2 regions of the Caballeronia sp. LjRoot34 genome follow, and region 2 is predicted to be linked to the other one. Evidence: predicted binding sites of a transcription regulator. Region 2 holds the regulator's gene; the other holds the start of a gene.
What was found. Region 2 encodes FliA, which starts transcription of late flagellar genes. Its sites were predicted from a motif close to CTAAAGTTTNNNNNNNNNNNGCCGNTA; they were not measured.
Positions count from the first base shown of each region.

Region 1: the regulator FliA is predicted to act here: its motif matches at 2,031-2,057, upstream of motA (flagellar motor stator protein MotA).

Region 1 covers NZ_CAXUSB020000002.1:561,950-567,348, reverse strand. Annotated here, with positions in the region: gene ACSQ36_RS22010 (MFS transporter) at 1-1,117, shown strand, start outside; gene ACSQ36_RS22005 (hypothetical protein) at 1,247-1,417, shown strand; gene ACSQ36_RS22000 (hypothetical protein) at 1,499-1,771, opposite strand; gene motA (flagellar motor stator protein MotA) at 2,111-2,980, shown strand; gene motB (flagellar motor protein MotB) at 3,041-4,114, shown strand; gene ACSQ36_RS21985 (nuclear transport factor 2 family protein) at 4,103-4,471, opposite strand; gene ACSQ36_RS21980 (porin) at 4,851-5,399, shown strand, end outside.
Region 2 covers NZ_CAXUSB020000001.1:4,200,986-4,215,068, forward strand. Annotated here, with positions in the region: gene ACSQ36_RS18950 (cytosine permease) at 648-1,889, opposite strand; gene ACSQ36_RS18955 (allophanate hydrolase-related protein) at 1,918-2,310, opposite strand; gene arcC (carbamate kinase) at 2,374-3,333, opposite strand; gene ACSQ36_RS18965 (oxamate carbamoyltransferase subunit AllG family protein) at 3,353-4,756, opposite strand; gene fdrA (acyl-CoA synthetase FdrA) at 4,767-6,323, opposite strand; gene ACSQ36_RS18975 (DUF2877 domain-containing protein) at 6,461-7,348, opposite strand; gene ACSQ36_RS18980 (cysteine hydrolase family protein) at 7,365-8,033, opposite strand; gene ACSQ36_RS18985 (hypothetical protein) at 8,244-8,492, shown strand; gene flhF (flagellar biosynthesis protein FlhF) at 8,601-10,310, shown strand; gene ACSQ36_RS18995 (MinD/ParA family protein) at 10,303-11,235, shown strand; gene ACSQ36_RS19000 (RNA polymerase sigma factor FliA) at 11,266-11,997, shown strand; gene ACSQ36_RS19005 (diguanylate cyclase) at 12,029-13,120, opposite strand; gene ACSQ36_RS19010 (Rieske 2Fe-2S domain-containing protein) at 13,455-14,083, shown strand, end outside.

The DNA of each region.
Region 1 (5,399 bases), on a different contig from region 2:
AGGCGCGGCCGCGATGCTGCCCAACTCCCTGGTGCTGCTCAACCAGGCTTGCGGTCACGACGGCGGGCTGCGGGCGCGTGCCGTGGGCTTGTGGACGGCAGCGGGCGCAGTGGCTATTGCCGCCGGGCCGATCGTAGGCGGCCTGCTGATCGCCGCGTTCGGCTGGCGCAGCATTTTCTGGGTCAACGTGCCGTTATGCGCAGCAGGCATCGCGGCGACCTACGTGTGGATCGCCGATAAAAAGCCCGAGCAGCAAGCGCGCGGTATCGATTTGCCCGGGCAAGTGCTCGCGACCGTTGCGCTGACCGCCTTCGTCGGCGCGATGATCGAGCTCCGGCCGTTGGGGCTGACGCACCCGCTGGTGATCGGCGGCATTGCCGTGGCGCTTCTCGCGGCCGTGGGACTTGTGCTGGTCGAGCGGCGCGCGTCAGCGCCCATGCTGCCGCCTGCGCTGTTTCGGGACCCGACGTTTAATTCGGCCACCGTGTTTGGCATCTGCGTGAACCTCACATATTACGGCATGGTGTTCGTGCTGAGCCTGTACCTGCAGCGCGTGCTGGGCCATACACCTTTGGAAGCCGGGCTCGCATTCCTGCCGCTCACCGGGGGGTTCCTGTTATCGAATCTTGCGAGTGGCGTGGTCGTCGCGCGCTTCGGCTCGCGCTTGCCGATGATCGTTGGCGCATTGATCGATGCAACTGGTTTTGCCGCGCTCCTTTTCGTCAACGCGTCTACGCCCGTGGTTGCATTGCTGTTGCCCTTCTTGCTGATTCCGACGGGCATGGGACTCGCCGTCCCCGCGATGACAACCGCCGTATTGGGCACGGTTGCGCCCGATCGGGCGGGCACGGCGTCGGCGGTTCTGAACACGGCGCGGCAAGCGGCTGGCGCAATAGGCGTCGCCGCGTTCGGCGCGCTGGCGAGTCATTCGGCCATGGCGGAAAGCGCGCAGATCGTGATGGGCGTAAGGGTGTCGGCGGGGGTATCGGTGGCGTTGCTTTTATTCGCCGCAATCCTCGCATGGCGGGTGGTCGAGAGCAAACGGGCCAAGGGCAATAAGGAAGATAAGGCGACTGAGACGGTATCGGTTAAATGCGGTACGGGAACTCGCCATTGAGCATCATGCCGGCACGCTAAGGGCGACTGGACCACGCCGGGAACGCTCGTTGCGTCCGGTGTGACATATGCTTCTATATGCACTTGTCGTGCAACGCGCGGTCCGCAGGCCGCTAATGAGGAACTGGACATGTCCACGCCGCCGCCGGACCCGACCTACTTGCCGATCGAACCCGATCCCGACGAACTGCTCGACCCCGATTCACCACCGCCCCCGGACGACCCCGACTCACCCGATGGTCCGGATTCCGCGACGCCAGTGGTTCCGGCAGATCCGAACAACGGTACGCCGCGTCTTTGATTTTGCAGCTGCGGAACAGCCCAAAAAATACCCGCCTGCGTTCAGGCAGGCGGGTATTTCTCCTGGCCAATGCTGTACAAATTAAAGCGTCGTCGTCAGGATTTCGCCCGATGCGAGCGCTCGCTCGATAAGCCCTTCCTGCTGCGCCTTGCGCACGGCTTCGGCGACAAACGTTTCCGGCGCTTCGACTTCTGCTTTGATCGCGCCAATGATCCCCGACGCCTCGACGATGACCAATGACTTCGCCGAATCCGCCCGGCTGATGATGACGCGCTGCGGACTGCCGCCGTCTGCGATGCTTGCACAGAACTGCACCGACTTGCCGTCGATGGTTTGCTCGAAAGTTTGAATCATCGCTAGGGTTCGCCTGTAGTAAATGGGTATCGGGCCAAGCACGCATAAAACGTTCCGCACCCTGTTCGTCCCTGTTATCTATTGAGCATCCAGCGCGACGCAGGTTCAAAAAATGGCGATGAACCAAGGCGCGCCGCGATCCTGGTTGTCCGTCGAACACAATCATCTGAAGATTAGGCAAAGCTGTTTCGACCGCTACTCAGGCAGACCTTTTTGCCGTGCTCCTCCGACATCAGGAAAAAGATACCTCCGCTCCACCCTAAATCTGCTGGCCCGCTTGCCGTTAAGGTCTAGGACAGCTTCATTCAAACGAAGCATAAAAAATCAAGCGGAGAGAGCATGTTCGTCGTTATTGGCTGGGTCGTCGTCATCGGGTCGGTGATTGGCAGTTTTGTAGGCGTAGGCGGCCATCTGGTCGCACTGTTCCAGCCCTTCGAGCTGTTGTGCATCTTCGGCGGGGCAATGGGTGCGTTCGTCGTATCGAATCCGGTTACGACGCTCAAGAAGACCCTCAAGGTCCTCCCCAGCGCGTTCAAGGCGGGAGGCTACTCGAAGGAAAAGTACGTGCAGCTCATCGCGCTGCTGTACGAGCTGCTTCAGAAGGCGCGCAAGGAAGGCATGATGGCGCTCGAAGCCGACGTGGAAGCGCCGCAAAACAGTCCGACGTTCAAGAAGTACGAACACGTGCTGAACGATCACAATCTGCTGGAATTCATTGTCGACTACCTGCGCATGATGTCGAGCGGCAACATCAACGCGCTCGAGATGCAGGACCTGATGGACGAAGAACTCGAGACGCATCATGCGGAAACATCGCTGGCGGCCGATGCAATCCAGAAGATGGCCGACGGCCTGCCCGCGTTCGGCATTGTCGCGGCCGTGATGGGTGTCGTGCATACCATGGGCTCGGTGGGCGCCGCGCCCGCGATACTCGGCGAAATGATCGCGGGCGCGCTGGTCGGCACGTTCCTCGGCATCCTGCTCTCGTATGGTTTCTTTGGGCCGCTGGCCGATCTGCTGGCGGCAAAAGGACAGGCCGAAGCCAAGCCGTTCCAGTGCGTGAAGTCCGTGCTGCTCGCGTCGATGAACGGCTATGCACCGGCGATTGCCGTCGAGTTCGGGCGCAAGGTGCTGTTCACCGCGGATCGTCCGACCTTCAAGGAACTCGACGACGCCGTGCGCGCCACCAAGCAACCGAAGTCGGCGTGACGAGCCTGTCCTGCCCGGCGCACATTAGCCGCACCACGCAGATCACCAAGAGGTTCGCTCATGGCTGACATCCCCTCCCGCGAGCCCATGCAATCGGTGCTGGCGCCGACCGTTGTAGTGCGACGCAAGAGGAAGTCCAGGCATGCTGGCCATCATGGCGGTGCATGGAAGATCGCCTACGCGGATTTCGTGACGGCCATGATGGCGTTCTTCCTGCTCATGTGGCTGCTCGGCTCGACCTCGAAGTACGACAAGCAGGGTATTGAAGACTATTTCAACACGCCGCTTTCAGCGGTCTTCGGCGGCAAGGACGGCAGCGGCGCCGCACGCACGAGCGTGATCGAAGGCGGTGGACGCGATCTCTCCAGTTCACGGCCGGGAGAGGCGACCAAGAGCCAGCCCCAGCCGTTGCCGACGACGGCCCAACGTGCGGCCGAGAGCGCGAGCGCGACTGCGGCTGCCGCAGCCAAGGACGACGCGCAGCGCTTGCAGCAACTCAAGCAGAAGCTCAGCGCGTTGATCGAACACACGCCCGCATTGGCCGCGTACAAGGATCAGATTCGTATTGACATCACAAGCGAAGGATTGCGCATAGAGATCGTCGATTCACTCAAGCGGCCTATGTTCCCCTCAGGCAGCGCGAAGCTGGAATCGTACGTGGTGACCATCCTCTCGCAGATCGGCGCCTCGCTCAACGACGTGGATAACCGAGTGTCGATCGCCGGACACACGGACGCCGTGCCGTACTCGGGCGGTGAAGCAGGTTATTCGAACTGGGAGTTATCGAGCGAACGGGCGAACGCCGCACGCCGCGCGCTGATCGCCGGCGGCATGAACGAAGGCAAGATCCTGCAAGTGCGCGGACTAGCCAATGTATTGCCGCTCAACAAGGCAGTCGCCGACGAACCCACTAACCGGCGCATCAGCATCCTGGTTTTGAATAAGGCCGCCGAACAAACGTTCTTTGCGGACGGCGGGCGCACCGCCGTGGATGAGTCGCGGCCGGCCAGCTCGATGATCCCGGCAGCCGTCGGGGCACAGCCCGCAAGCGCTGTGATTCAGGCGGTAGTGGAGGAGCAACTGGCCAAGCCGCGTGCTGTGTCGGCAAGCGCCGGGCCAGCCTTAAAAAGCTAGCACGCTGCAGTGAGCGGCGGCGATCCGCCAGCCGCACTCCGTCTCCACCCACATGCGCGTGTAGCAAAGATTGGCCGAGAGCGGCACGCCGCCGAATTGGCCGCTTAGCGCCGCATGCGTGAGCGTCACGGCGCTCTTGTCGTACACGCGCACTGTCTGTTCCTTGATCTCCAGCCGCTCGATCCGCTGTATCCCGTAGCGATGCGCGTTCAGGTCGTCAGCCTTGCTCCACACCTTGCCTGTTGCGTCGACGAACGTGAGGTCGTCGGCGAGCAGCGTATCCAGCACATCCACGTCCGATGCGAGCATGGCGTCCCGCAAGCGCCCTTCCAGTTCCGCAATCACGCTCTCGGTCATCGCTTTGTCCCTGGTTTGAAGATGAGCCGCCAGCATAGCGCAACGACTGGCGAAAGCGCGCTTTCGCGCCCTCTTTCGATACCGGACCAAGCCGCTCGACGAGCAGCTTTGCATGGGTCGATTCGTTGGCTGATTTGTCGGCTAAGTGCTCGCCAAATAACCGGTCCAGAGGCTTGCCGGAAGTATTTTTTTCTCTGGCCGTAGCTTAAAAACAACTGTCATATACCTTACATATACATTCGCTAAAGTCCGCCCGTCGCGAGCTACGGACCGTCAGAGTCCGATGCCGTGCATCACTTGTTTGCATCAGTTACTTGAACCGCTTAGTTGCGTCACTTACTCACGTCACTTACTCACACCCACGCTTAGGGAGAACGTTTTGAACCGTAAAACACTGCTCGCCACTGCTGCAATGGCGGCATTCGCTGCATCGGCTACTTCCGCTCAGGCTCAAAGCAGCGTCACGCTGTACGGCCTTGTTGACGCCGGTATCAGCTATGTGAACCACAGCGCCGTCGGTACGACCGGCAGCTCGAAGAACTTCAAGTATGACGATGGCGTGGCGCAAGGCAGCCGTTGGGGCCTGCGCGGCGCTGAAGACCTGGGCGGTGGCCTGAAGGCGATCTTCACGTTGGAGAACGGCTTTAACAGCGGCAACGGCACGCTCGGCCAGGGCGGCGCGGAATTCGGCCGGCAAGCGTTCGTCGGGATTTCGAAGTCGGATGTCGGCTCGGTGACCCTCGGCCGGCAATACTCGTTCTCGACCGATTACCTCGGCGGTTCGTATTCCATCGGCGGCCAGACGGTTGCAGGCAACTATGCGTACCACATCAACGACGTCGACCAGCTCACGTCGAGCCGTATCAACAACGCGATCAAGTTCAGCAGCGCGAACTTCCACGGCGTGACGTTTGGTGGCTTGTACGGC
Region 2 (14,083 bases):
AGGCCACAGCTTCATGCGTGTTTGTGTTTACTGCCTCAGTTTTTGTGAATTGGCTGCGCGTTCTGTACAGCTATTTTCGTCGGTTACAGCCGCCCGCATCTTTGCGGCTTCGTTTCTTGGCGGGTTGGCGACAAGGTTCGAGGCGCATACATATTTGGAGGGAGGTTATCCGCGGATAGCGCGGGGTGAACCTTGGGCAGGTTCAATCACTGGTGGCGAAGCGTGTGGGTATCGGTGTTCGGAGAAGGAGGGGTTCACACATCCGTGGCTCTGGCGAGCACCGTGCTTTTGGGGCACCTATGAATGAAAACTGCACGCTGTGGACACTTAGGGTAGCGTGGTTTAAAAGCGCTTTCTTTGCTTCGTTTCTTTGTCGCTTTGGACAAAGAAATGACGTGCCGCCACGCACAGTGGCTAATAGTGATAAAGAGAAAATCCGACTCTCGCAGACCACTACCGCCGAAAGCAGCAACCCGGCATTGACCCTGACCGCTAACCCCAGAACCGACCACCCCAGCGATGACCCCGCCCACTAACCCCAGAACCTGACACCCTGGCATCGACCCCGGCCCACCAACCCGAAAACCCACCCCCAGCCCACCAAGCGCCAGCGCCCCCACCCGAGTGCGAACGAAAACCAATTCCACTTAAAGCCGCGAAGCGACCCCCCGCAACCGCGTAACCCGGCTAAAAATCGCATAACAAGCACACGCGACAATAATCGAATCAAGCGACGGGATGCTCGTGAAGGAAAAAACGCCCTTCACCGTCATGAACCCGACCAGCGACCCGATGATCCACGCAACGAACGTAAGCACCTTCACTTGAGGATCAGTAGTGAGCAAGCGCGCGTCATACCCGCCTCGCCGATAAAGCAAAAAGTCAGCGATATAAATCCCAGCCACCGGCGGCGTCGCGATCCCCAAAAAAAGCAGGAACGGGATAAACCACGCCATGATGTCCATGCTCCCGACAATGACCGCCAGCACGCCCAGCGCGACAGTAATCTGCCATTTCGGAAACCGCGTGAACAAGGTCGAAACGACCAGCGTGCCTTGAAACATATTCCCGGCATTCCCCGTTACGGTCGCAAAAATGAGCAGCAACGCAGCCGGCAGCACGGCCCCAAACACGGCCATCGCGCCGAGCAAGGAAGCTTTCCCTGATATGCCGCTCGGCGTGGCGCCCGCCCAATACAACAACGGATAAGCGATCAGGAACGTCAGCACCGCGCCAATCAACGCATGCTTGCGGTCGTGAACGAAACTGCCGAAATCCGGCAGCGTGGCCACCAGCACAATAATCGTCCCGACAACAGTGGAAACGGCCACGCCGGTATTCATATCGGTGAATCCGGCTGGCACCGGGACCATCCCGTGCGCCGCGACATAAACGCAATAACAAAGCATCAACGCAATGACAGGTATGGCGAACTGAGCCACCTTCCCAAGCAGTTCGAAACCAAACGCTGTAGCGGCCACAAAAATCACGCAACCCACCGCAACCAGCAATGGCACGGGTATTTCAAAGCCCTGCTGCGCCAGCAGATCGTGAACCGAATGCCCAAACATATTCGCGGTCACGGCGATCCACCCGAACAAACTGATCGCGAGCAGGATGTTGATGGCGATCGCCCCTTTTTCGCCGAACGGATATTTGACGATACCGTAGGTTGGCAGCCGCGCCTTCTCGCCGACGCAAATCGTGATCGCGGAAAGGATGGTCAGGATGATGCCGCCGATGACCACCACTTTGATCAACGCCAGACTTGATAACTGGCTCCCCAGACTGGAGGAGGAGAGTAAAACCGGCGTAATGGCAATGCCCAATAAAATCATGGCAATGCGGTACCCGGGCGCCGTATTCGGGCCTTCGTCAGTGTCGCGCATACAAATGTTCCCCGGAGGTTTCGAACGGTCAGGCGGAATGGAAATGGCCGGTATAGGCACGCCAGCTTCCGTGCGCGGTGATGTCCTTCTGGTTTTCAACCAGCCAGGGTTCGGCCAGCACGCCCAACACCTGATTGCCGTCGCGAAGCGTCACCTTGCCGATCGCCAGACCCGCCGGTTCGCTCAACAACAAAGCGGCAAACGACGCGAGCGGCAATTCCCAGACCTCGAGCGCGACAGAGGTTCCGCCGGCTGCCACGCGGATCATTCCCGGATGACGATCGCCAATGCTCCAGAGCCGGTAATGCGGATCGGTGTGATCTTCACGCAAGAACACGCCGCCCGCCGCGGTCATGTTGCCGTTCAGTTCGAGCCCGCGCATGAGCGTGCCGTTGACGGCCAGCAAAGTAGTTTTGTTCATCTGTCTGCCTTCGTTCTTCAATGAAATTCGTATTGCTAAGTTAAATTCACACGACACGAACCGCTATTGCGTGATCCACGTCCCGGTCTTGCGATCGAGCGCACGCTTGATCGCTTCCGGACTGGTAATCAAGCCTTTGCCGTGTCCGCCATGCGACCGGCTATGGGTAACGAATCGCATGATTGCTTCCACTTTGGGCAGCATGCTTCCCGCGCCGAACTGATCTTGCGAGATCAATTCCTGCGCTTCGGCCAGGCTCAGCGTGTCGAGCCAGCGCTGTTCCGGCTTGCCGAAATTGATCGCCACCTGTTCAACGCCTGTGGGAATCAGGAGGAGATCGGCACCCAATTGTTCGGCGAGAAGCGCCGAAGCCAGGTCCTTGTCGATGACCGCTTCCACACCCGAGATCTGATGGTGTTCATCGACCAGAACCGGAATGCCGCCGCCGCCGCACGCAATCACCACGCACCCCTGCGCAAGCAACGTCGCGATCACCTCCCGCTCCATGATCTCCAGTGGCTGAGGTGACGCCACGGTCCGGCGCCAGCCTCGTCCGGCATCCTCCATCAGCGTCCATCCGAGTGACTTTTGGCGCTGCAGCGCAGTGGCTTCATCGAGGAAGGCGCCTATTGGCTTGCCCGGTTTGAGAAACGCCGGATCGTCGCGGCTGACACGCGTCTGGGTCACAACCGTGACCACTTGCCGATGAATCCCGCGACGCCGCAACGCGTTGCTCAACGCCTTTTGAAACATGTAGCCAATAGCGCCCTGCGTATCGCCGACGGCGTAGTCCAGGGGCACTGGCCGGACTTCATCGGCGGCGAGTTCGGAGCGGCGCAGGATGAAACCGACTTGAGGTCCGTTGCCGTGCGTCAGCACCAGATCCCATCCGGCCTCGATCATGTCGGCAATGTGCCCCGCACTTTCGACGACCGCGTCATATTGATCAGGAATACTATCGTGTTGATCGTCGCGGATCAGCGCGTTGCCGCCGACCGCGACAATTGCCAGAGGCTTGGTCATGATGCGTGTCCCGTATGGTTTAAACGTATTCGGCGAGCGCGCGAATCGCTTCGATGAAACCCGGCATCGGCGCCGTGGTAATGCCCGCGCCAATCTGCCCGACGCCAGCCTCCTTGTGCGCAATCCCGGTATTGATGATCGGCAGAATGCCGCGATCAACCACCTTGCGGGCATCGATACCCGCGGCGGTCGGCGCGAAATTCAGCGCGGGAAGCGTGAACGCGGGATTGCCGCCCAGCGTGATGGCCTGCATGCGACGGCTGTTGCTGGTGGCGTCCGCCGGCGTGCCGCCCACGAACTTGACAATCGCCGGCGACGACGCCATGGCGAAGCCGCCCACGCCCGCCGTCTCGGTGATCGCGCTGTCGCCGAGATCGGCTGCGGCGTCTTCCACGCCATAGCCCGGGAAGAACAAACCTTCCACGGGATTGGCGGGCGCCTGGAACCACCGGTCGCCCGTGCCGGACATGCGGATACCGAAATTCACGCCGTTGCGCGCCATGACCGTGATCATTGAACTGAAGGGCACGTTGTGGGCTGCATCGGTCATGGCCTTGCACGCGGCCATCGAGAGATTCAGGAAGAAGTGATCGTTGCCGACAATGAACTCCGTCACGCGCTGAATCCGCTCGATCGGCAATCCAGTCGATAGCAACGCGGGAATCAGGCGCTTGATCAGGAGGCCGGTGGCGGCCGCATTGCGGTTATGGACTTCGTCGCCCATATGCAGCGCCTGCGCCATCATCGGCTTCAACTCCACTTCGCCCAGCACCTTTAATGCGGCCTTCAAAGCCGGCGCGAGTTCTTGCGTCATCCAGTGCAGGCGGTCCAGGACTTCGTGGTTATTGGCGCCGAAACGCAGCACCTTGCCGAGTCCTTCGTTGAAGTTGCTGAAAGCCCGCCGGCCATTTGTTTTGTTCTCGATCACCCACAGCGGCATGGACGGGCTGATGATGCCCGCCATGGGGCCGACCGCCCCGTAGTGGTGGCACGGCTCGAAGTCGATCGCGCCATCCGCCGCCAGGCGCTCGGCGGCTTCGTGGGTCGTCGCCCATCCCTCAAACAGGATCGCGCCGACAATCGCACCCTTCACCGGTCCGCACATATCGGCCCAGTCGATCGGCGGCCCCGCGTGGAGGATCAGCTTGCGATGCGCCATCGCGCTGATCGCTTGCGCTGCGCTCATGACATCGACGAGCACGGGCTGAGCCGCGAGATACTGCTGGAACGCCTGGACGTTGGCCTGCTCGACCAGCGGATGGCGAATCAGCGATGCCAGCGCCAGTCCCGCGTCGACATCGCCGAGAGCGGGCGGCTGCCAGCGCAAATCGGTGACGTCGCCGCCGGCTAGCGCCAGGTTATCGGCGAAACTGCTCAAGCCTGCATTCACCACGGTCAGTGGCTGGTTAAATAGCGTGTTCATCATGGTCCCGTTATTTTTGCGCCTGAAGGTGGGCGACGTGGCTCGCCCAGAGCGCCGCCTGCGCGTTGCAACCGGCGACGAGAACGCCGGCTTCGCGCAAGGTATCGACCTGACGGCTTCTGACTTGTGGATCGGCTTCCGTGCCGCAGACATGCGAGATCAGGACCGGCAGGTCGCGGCCAGCCGCCTGAAGGCGCGCGTGTTCGATCAGCTCCAACAACTCGCGGGCAGGTTCTGTCGATGCGCCATAACCCAGCACGAGGTCGAACAACACGACAGCGGTTTGCGGGTCGTTCAGCTCCGCAAGGATCCGCTGGTTGCGCAGCGTGGGATCGATCATGGGATGCGGACGGCCGCGCGTGAAATCGTCATCGCCCATGTCGACGAGTGTGTGGCCCGTGCTGTGCCAGATATCCTCAAGCTTGCTGTTGGACGCAACCGGGGTATTCGACGACGCCGCGAAGCCACGTTGCCGGCATAACAACTGGCTCTCGTAGCAAAATGTGCCACCCGCGAACACACCGCGGATGAAGCGCCGGATGGGCCGCAAGGTACGGCTGTAATCGTGGAGACGACCGGCGTCGGGCGTGCTGACCTCGGCCACCGTAGGCGGCAGTTGGGCGCCCGAGAGCAACGCGACGGCGAAGCCGGCGGCATCGGCGAGGGTGTATGCGGGGGTGATTCCCGGCACGTTCATATCTTCCGGCCGCGCGCCCAGGAAGTTGACGACGACCGGCTTGCCCGCCGCGCGCGCCCGCGCCAGGATCTTTTCCGCGACTGCCGGAGCAGGCGGTTTGGAGATCAGCACGATCACATGGGTGTCGGGATCTGCGCTCAGCGCATCGAGACCGTACAACATGGAGATCCCGCCGATCGATTCGTGCAGGTCATGCCCGCCCGTGCCGAGCGCCTGCGAAATCCCGGCGCCCAACTGGTCGATGCGGCACGTCACCTCCTGCAATCCCGTGCCCGACGCCGCCACTACGCCAATCGACCCGCGCCTCACCACATTGGCGAAGCCCAACGGCAGCCCATTGATAATGGCCGTCCCGCAATCGGGTCCCATCACCAGCAGGTTTTTCTCAGCCGCGAGGGTCTTGATGTCGCGCTCGTGAGCGAGGCTGACGTTATCGCTGAAAAGCATGACCGACATGCCCAGACGCAGCGCCTTGATCGCCTCGGCGGCGGCGTAATCGCCGGGAACGGAGATCAGGGCGAGATTCGATGCCGCCTCCTGTTCCACCGCCATTTCGAGGCTGGCAAGCGGTGGCGGACGCACGCCGTCGCCGCTTGACTCCTCCGGCTTGCTGTTCAAACGCTCTTCCGCGATAACGAGCGCACCGTCGCACGCCGCGATTTCCCCGCGCACCGCGATGACGAGATCGTTCGGGCCGGCTGTGCAGCCGTCGTCCAGAGCCGCGTCCCGCAATTGCGCGAGATTCGTGCTCGTTCCCATCACCACCGAAGCCTGCTCGATGCCGGCGAGTTTGGAGATGTGCGCGGATATCTGCATCAGGGAGACGGAGTCCTGATACATGTTCTTGAAGACCTTGGTTCTTATGCTCATTTCAGCTTCCGGTAATCGTTACACTTGCCTGGTCCAGATTCGGCCGAGTGTCCGCCTGGCGAACCCGGCGTTGCACGCGCCGGATGCCATCAATCTGATTAACTCGATAATGGTTTTCAACTAATCCGTATAAAGGATCAAATCATTTCTTTCTGCTCAACCTTTCCAAGCGCTTTTATTCCGTGCAGGAACCCTCCGAGACAATCCGCGCCAGATGACGAACCGAATTTCATGACATTGATTGCCGAAAGTTTCACATCCGCCGGGGGGCTTCCGTGAATCAGGACCGTCGTCAAATGGTCGATCGACTGTGAATAGTGCCCCTGCAACGCAAGCGCCAGATAATGCCGGCTGATACTGGTCGTCCGGTGAAGCTGGTTCTTTATTGCCGGACGCAATAGTTTCAAATGGGCGGATATGGCTTCCAGATGTTGCCACGGCCATAACGACGCCAGATAACCCAGCAGATAGTCGTCGCCGTCCGGCGTCAGCCCCGCTCCGTACCCAATCAGTTCCGAGACGCCGCTTTCCAATTCCGCCTTGGTGTCGCCGAGGTTCAGGCGCGGTATGCGCCCCCCTGGCGGCCAGCCCGGCAGCAATTGCAGGCTGCTGCGCACCTCGCGTTCCAGGCAGTACTCCAACAACTGGTTCGCCAGCAACGGATAAGCCGCCAGCAACGCGTTCGGCGAATGGCCGCCGGACCCCCGATCCGTTTCGGGCCGCCAGCACGGCGCCCGGCTCAGGTTCGCGCGCCAGAGTGTGCCGCGCAACTCGTTGTTCTCGAGTGTGATGGGCTGCCGGGAGTGCGCCTGATGGCGCCAATCCCAGCCTGGCGGTGTCGACAGCCTGATCGCCGTGGGCAGGTTCTGATAGCGCGGACTCAGCAAGGTCAGCAACTCGCCGCTCGCGGACGACATGTTCATTGCGTGCTGAAAGCAGCTGTGAACCCAGAACCGCAGCGTCTCGCGCGGCCCGTGCTCCGCCATATAGCCAACCGAGCACACGGTGAACGTCAGGAGTGCCATGGCTGCCCGGCCGGCTTCAGCCGCGCAAGCCGTCGACAACGGCCGCGGCGTCGCTGACCCAGCCGAAGATTGCGCCCTGCGCCTGGATCATCTCCAGCGCTGATTTCTGGAATGCCGGGAAATACGATCCGACGCAATCCGCCGGAATAATGCATTCGTAGCCGCGGTCATTCGCTTCGCGAACGGTCGTGGTCACGCAGACCTCAGTTGTCACCCCGCACACAATAAGCGTCTTGATTCCGTGGTTTTGCAGGACCAGTTGCAGGTCGGTTTCATAGAACGCGCCCTTGCCGGGTTTGTCGATGATAGGTTCGCCAAACGTTGGATACAGCTCGGGAATGATGTCGTGCCCTGCCTCGCCGCGAACCAGGATGCGGCCCATGGGGCCGTCTGTGCCAATGAAGGTCTTGCCGCCGCGCGTCAGTTTCGCCGGCGGGCAATCAGCCAGATCGGCACGATGGCCTTCGCGCGTATGAATGACCAGCAGCTTCGAATCACGCGCGGCCTTCAACACTTTCCCGCACGGGACAATCGCGGTGCGCACCAGGGAAACGTCATTTCCCAAGGCTTCGCCAAACCCTCCCGGTTCAACAAAATCCCGCTGCATGTCGATCATGACCAATGCAGTTGTTTGTGGATCGAACGGAAGCGGGAATGGTTGTGCGTGAAATAGTTTTTGAGCCATTTGAATATTCCTTGATTAATGTCAGGACGTGAAATGCTTGCTCTGCTATTGCAATTTATTTGAATTGTCCTTCGATTTATTATAGGTAGGTTCGCCCTGACGCACGATAGATATTTCACCGACTTAACTATTGTTCATCGATTTTCAGGCTTGATTAAAGTCGTTTCAAAAACTTAATAAAATCATTATCACGAACTGCCCGGCGCGGTGTTGCGCAATAATAAGGCGAAAGATGAAATAATCGTCTCGACCCCGCTGTGGAATAACATGGCGGGTAATAAAAAAATTAATGAAGTTTTTCGTCGCCATTTTTGCAAATATCAGGGCAATTGTCTGATGTTTGATCCGGCACGCATTTCCCCGATGCGGCCCGTGCGCTGCCCCCGTCATCGATCTCCCGAATTACCCCGCTTTCCCGGCTCTTATCAGCCGATGGCCCGCCAGCCGCCCTTGCAATAATTCATTCATGGCAGCCACCGTGCATGGGACCAGAGTAAGGCGCTCAAAACGTGACGCAACCGGTCAATCGCAACAGATCAACGTGAGCGCGAGCTCATCGGGGGGTAAATGAACATCCGCAAATTCATCGGTGCCACGAGTCGCGACGCGTTCCGGGTCGTCCGTGAGGCACTGGGCCCCGATGCGATCGTGTTGTCGAACCGGGTGACCGAAGACGGCAGCGTTGAGATCGTTGCGGTTGCGGACGGCGACCTCGCGCAGATCTCCCCGAAAGCTGCCGCCGAGCATCGCGAAATGAAGCTGAAGACGTTGGCCGGAAACCAATCACACGCGCAGTCACATTCGCAGTCCCACTCGAATTCGAACGGGGGTTCGAACCCGTACGCCAGCGGCGATGTCTTTTCGTCGGTGTTCGGCGCCAATCCCGAACCGCTGGATGACATGGAGCCTGAAGCGCAAGCAGATGACACGTCGTTCACGATGGCCGAATCGAATCCCTGGTTGATCGAGCATGCGCGCCGGGTGGCGCAGTCGGCCGCTGAAAGTGCGCCGCAACGCGCGCTGAGCGCATCGGCGGCAATTGCGAAGGGATTAGGCAGTCCTGTTTCCGTCACGTCGCAGGAATCCGCGCAAGCCCCTGGATGGACACGCGAAGCGGCGTACCTCGCCGCTCGCCGCGCGGAACAAAAAACCGCGCAAATACACGCCCAGATCCAGCCGCAAGTGCACACGTCCTCGGCCCAGGCCGCCAGTTCGATGCAGGAAGGCGCATTTGCGGGCTTGCCGGCATCGGCGGCGGCCGCTGTTACCGAAGCCATCCGCACCCGCATGGAGCAAGTCGTGAACGACACCGTCATGCATGAACTTTCGTCAATGCGCGGCATGATGGAAGAGCACTTCGCCGGCTTGCTGTGGGGCGATCGCCAGCGCCGCAGCCCGAATCACGCCGAGCTGACCAAGCGCCTGTTCGCCGCCGGTTTCTCCGCGCAACTGGTGCGCTTGATGATCGACAACATGCCGGAGATCGAACAAGCCGAAGCGTCGATGCAATGGGTTCAGCAAGTGCTCGAAAACAACCTGCCCGTCATGGACAGCGAAGAATCGATGATGAACCGCGGCGGCGTCTTCGCGCTGATGGGCCCGACGGGCGTGGGCAAGACCACCACCACCGCGAAGCTCGCCGCGCGCTGCGTGATGCGCTTCGGCGCCAGCAAGGTCGCGCTGCTCACCACCGACAGCTACCGGATCGGCGCACACGAACAACTGCGTATTTTCGGCAAGATCCTCGGGGTATCGGTGCATGCGGTGAAAGACGCAAGCGACCTGCAACTCGCGCTCTCCGAACTGCGCAACAAGCACATCGTACTGATAGATACGATCGGCATGAGCCAGCGTGACCGCACTGTCGCCGATCACATCTCGATGTTGTGCGGTGCCGGCCATCCGGTGCAGCGCCTGCTGCTGCTAAACGCAACCAGCCACGGCGATACGTTGAACGAAGTCGTGCAAGCCTACCAGAGCACGCCGGACCAGCCGCCGCTCGCGGGCTGCATCCTGACCAAGCTCGATGAAGCCACGAACCTGGGCGGCGTGCTGGACACCGTGATCCGCTACAAGCTGCCGGTGCATTACGTATCGACGGGTCAGAAGGTGCCGGAAAACCTGTACGTCGCGACCAAGCGCTTCCTGATCAAGAGCGCCTTCTGCATCCCGCGCGACGGCTCACCGTTCGTGCCGCAAGACGACGACGTGCCGCCGCTCCTGTCCGCGCTCTCCGCGCGCGCTTCCACTGAACTGCATGAGGTTCACTTTGGATAAGTTCGCGTCCGATCAGGCCGAAGGCTTGCGCCGTCTGCTGACACGCAACGGCTCCCGGGTCGTGGCAGTGTGCGGCGCCCCGGCGGGTGGATTGGGGGGGACCGGCAATACCTCGACGGTCGTCAACCTGGCTTCCGCCCTCGCCGCGCAAGGCAAGGATGTGCTGGTGATCGATGAGCGCCAGAACGCGTTGTCGGTGAGCCAGTTGGCGAAGGTGCCGCCCAACGGCGCGCTGGGCGCGGTCTTGTCCGGCAAGCGTTTTTTGCAGGACGCCGTCACGCGCACGCCGTTTGGCTTTTCGGTCATCGCCGCGCCTCGCGACGAACGCATCAGCCAGGACGCCGCGCATTGCCGGGTGTTGCTCGACGGACCCGCCGATATCGTCCTGATCGATACCCAGCTCGATCGCAGCGGCGCGCTGTCGAGCCTGGCCGTGCAAGCGCACGACTTCGTGATCGTGACCCGCGTGGCGCCGGTCGCGATCACCGAGGCGTACGCCTGCATCAAGCGTCTGCACTACGCGCATGCCATCGGACGGTTCCGGGTCATTGTGAATCACGTGAAGAACGGCGCCGATGCACAAATCGCCTTCGATAACCTCGCGGACGTCGCCAGCCGCTATCTCTCGGTGCAACTCATGCCGGCGGGTTGCGTGGCCGAAGATCCGCGCGTGACGCGAGCGCACGAGCTGTCGCGCTGCGCGGTGGAAGCTTTTCCGGCGACGGCCGCCGCCCGGGATTATCGGCAGATTGCCGCCGAATTGCAGTACTGGCCGATGCCACAAGCGTCGCAGTTTGAATGGCCCGTGCAGACCTTGTTTGCGGAAACGCAGCCTGGGTTGGAGTGCTCGATCAACTCCGGCGCGGCACGCCGCACCGAAACGCCATTGATGCAGCTTGCGATGAGCAGCCCCGCGTCCGTGTGATGCCGCAAGAGAAGGAACAAGGTGAACGCGATGTATAACGCCCAGGGAAAACTGTCACAGGCCGAGGTCCTGACCCGCTACGCACCGCTGGTGCGCCGGCTCGGCCTGCAGCTCGTGGCGAAAATGCCGGCCAGCGTCGATCTGGACGACCTGATCCAGGCCGGCATGATCGGCTTGCTGGATGCCGCGAGCCGCTATAAAGAAGATCAGGGCGCGCAGTTCGAGACCTACGCCAGCCAGCGCATTCGCGGCGCAATGCTCGACGAACTGCGTGCCAACGACTGGCTGCCGCGCAGCATGCGCAAGACCTCGCGCGAGGTGGAATCTGCGGTGCACAAGGTCGAGCAGCATCTCGGCCGGTCGGCGAGCGAACAGGAAGTGGCTGAGCACCTGAACATGCCGCTCGTCGAATACCAGTCCATGCTGCAGGATCTGCATGGCAGCCAGTTGATCTATTACGAAGACTTCGATCGTTCTTCCGATGACGAGCCGTTTCTCGACCGTTATTGCGTCGATAAAGCCGACCCGCTCTCCGCGCTGCTCGACGGCAGCTTGCGCTCGGCGCTCGTTGAGGCCATCGATAAATTGCCTGAACGCGAAAAGCTGCTGATGAGCCTGTATTACGAGAAGGGGCTGAATCTGCGCGAGATCGGCGCCGTGATGGAAGTCAGCGAATCGCGTGTGTGCCAGTTGCACAGTCAGGCCGTCGCGCGGCTGCGGGCGAAGTTGCGGGAACAGGCATGGTCGGGCGTGGAGGCTTGACGTCCAGCCGCTGAAGGCCGGTGAACGCAGATCAGGTTTCGAAATCCGCGCTTTCGGCGAACACCGTCTGACCTTTGCCGAGCGCCTTGGCGCGATACATCGCGCGATCGGCGGCGCGCATCAGCACGGCAATATCCCTGTAGCCGGGGCTCAGGTCCGGCGAAATCAGGCAAGCACCAATACTCGCCGATAGATTCACCACCCGGTCCTGCACTGACGTCATTTCCGCCAGCACCGCGTGTACGCCGTTTGCCACCGTTTGCACGGCATGGTTACCGGTCACATGCCTCGCCAGTACGACGAATTCATCGCCGCCGAGCCGCGCGACTGTATCGGTGGCTCTTACCCTTCTTGCCAGCAGCGCCGCGAAAGTTTGCAGCACGACGTCGCCGACTTCGTGGCCGTAGGTATCGTTGACTTCCTTGAAGCCGTCGAGATCGATCAGCAGCAGCCCGGTTGCGCCTTCCTGTCCCGTCGATATCGCCATCACCGCCCGGCCGATGGTCTGTTCCAGCATGTAGCGGTTGCTCAACCCCGTGAGCGGGTCGGTGCCGGCCTTGAGCGCGAGGTCACGGTTCGCGCTGCCAAGGCGGCCGATCAGCACCGCAAGATAGACCGACGCCCCGAGCGCGCTCAAGCCGATCCCCAGCGCCGCGGACCGGTTGATCATCCACCAGGGCTGCAAGACGGACAACGCGACGATTCCCACCAGCGCCGTTCCACACGACAACGCCAGCGCGCGCTTGCCGTAGCGCCCGCCCGCACCGATCAGGAAGAGAAAGACGGCCCACAGCATGGGCAATGTGAGCGCCCCGCCCGCGCCGAGAACCACGGCGAGCAGTGCCTGGTCAGCGACGGTCGTGAATGCGAGCCGCAGAGTCGACTGCCGCTGCATTTGGCTGATGATTAGGCGGGTCGCGACGCCGTAGATCAGATAAAGCGCGAGTGCATGGAAACTGGCGATAGCGGCGGGCGTTGGAACGGACCACGCCAGCGCGCCGTACACGGCCGTTGCGAGGCCGCCCAGTATGACTCGTAGCGTCGCCTGCTCTTTTTCCGGATCGAGATAGGGCAACCACACGTAACCACGTTGCCGATGGAACGGGTCATTCACCTGCCCCATTCTGAGTCTCCCTGATGACAATTCCCGAAGTGCTGATCGATGCCGCGTTTTCTGCAGTGACTGCGTAGTGCAGAATTGCAATCGTACTGCGTCGTTGAAAAGTGGCTGAAAAGAGCGCGATTCGGCGAAATTCGTGGCGGATTAATGCTGAGTTCGCGTGATCGATATCGAACGAAATAGTACGCATTCGGCGCGCCAGGGCGTTTTGGCGGCTTGCGTTTCCCCGTGGGTTGTTTTCGAATTGTTGTTTGAATCGATGTTTGAATCGATGTTTACTACGTAGGTTTTTTGATGCCCGATGCAACCCTTTGAATCTGCTTGTTCCACTGGCGGCATGAATGCTGCCGATGACGCCCTCGCCGCGCCCAATGCCGCGTTGCTCGGCGAATGGCTGCCTGTGTGTAATAGCGCCGATGTGCCCGCCGGGGAATCGCGAGGGTTTGTGGTGGCGGGCGAACGGCTGGTGGTCTGGCGCAACGCGTCGGAGGCTGACGTTCCGGCAACGCAGCCCGATATGTTTACCGATGCCCACGTCTGGCGCGATCTCTGTCCGCATCGCGGGGCGCAGTTGTCGTTGGGCTCGGTGACGGGCGGGGTGCTTGCATGCCCTTATCACGGCTGGCGCTACGACGCCGACGGCCAGTGCATCCACATCCCCGCCAATCCTTCAATACGCCCCGCGAAGCGCGCTTGCGCGCGGACGTATCGCGTGGAGGAGAAATACGGTGTGGTGTGGACGTGTCTCGGCGAGCCTTCGCAGCCGCTGGATTTCTTTCCGGAGTACGCAGAGTACGACATGCCCGGTGCGCGCCGGATCAATCTCGCGGCGCAGACGGTGCGTTCATCGGCGCCGCGCGTGGTCGAGAATTTCCTCGATATGGCGCACTTCCCGTTCGTGCATACCGGCATTCTCGGCGATGCATCGCACGCGGAAGTGCAGGATTACGAAGTGATTGAAACGGC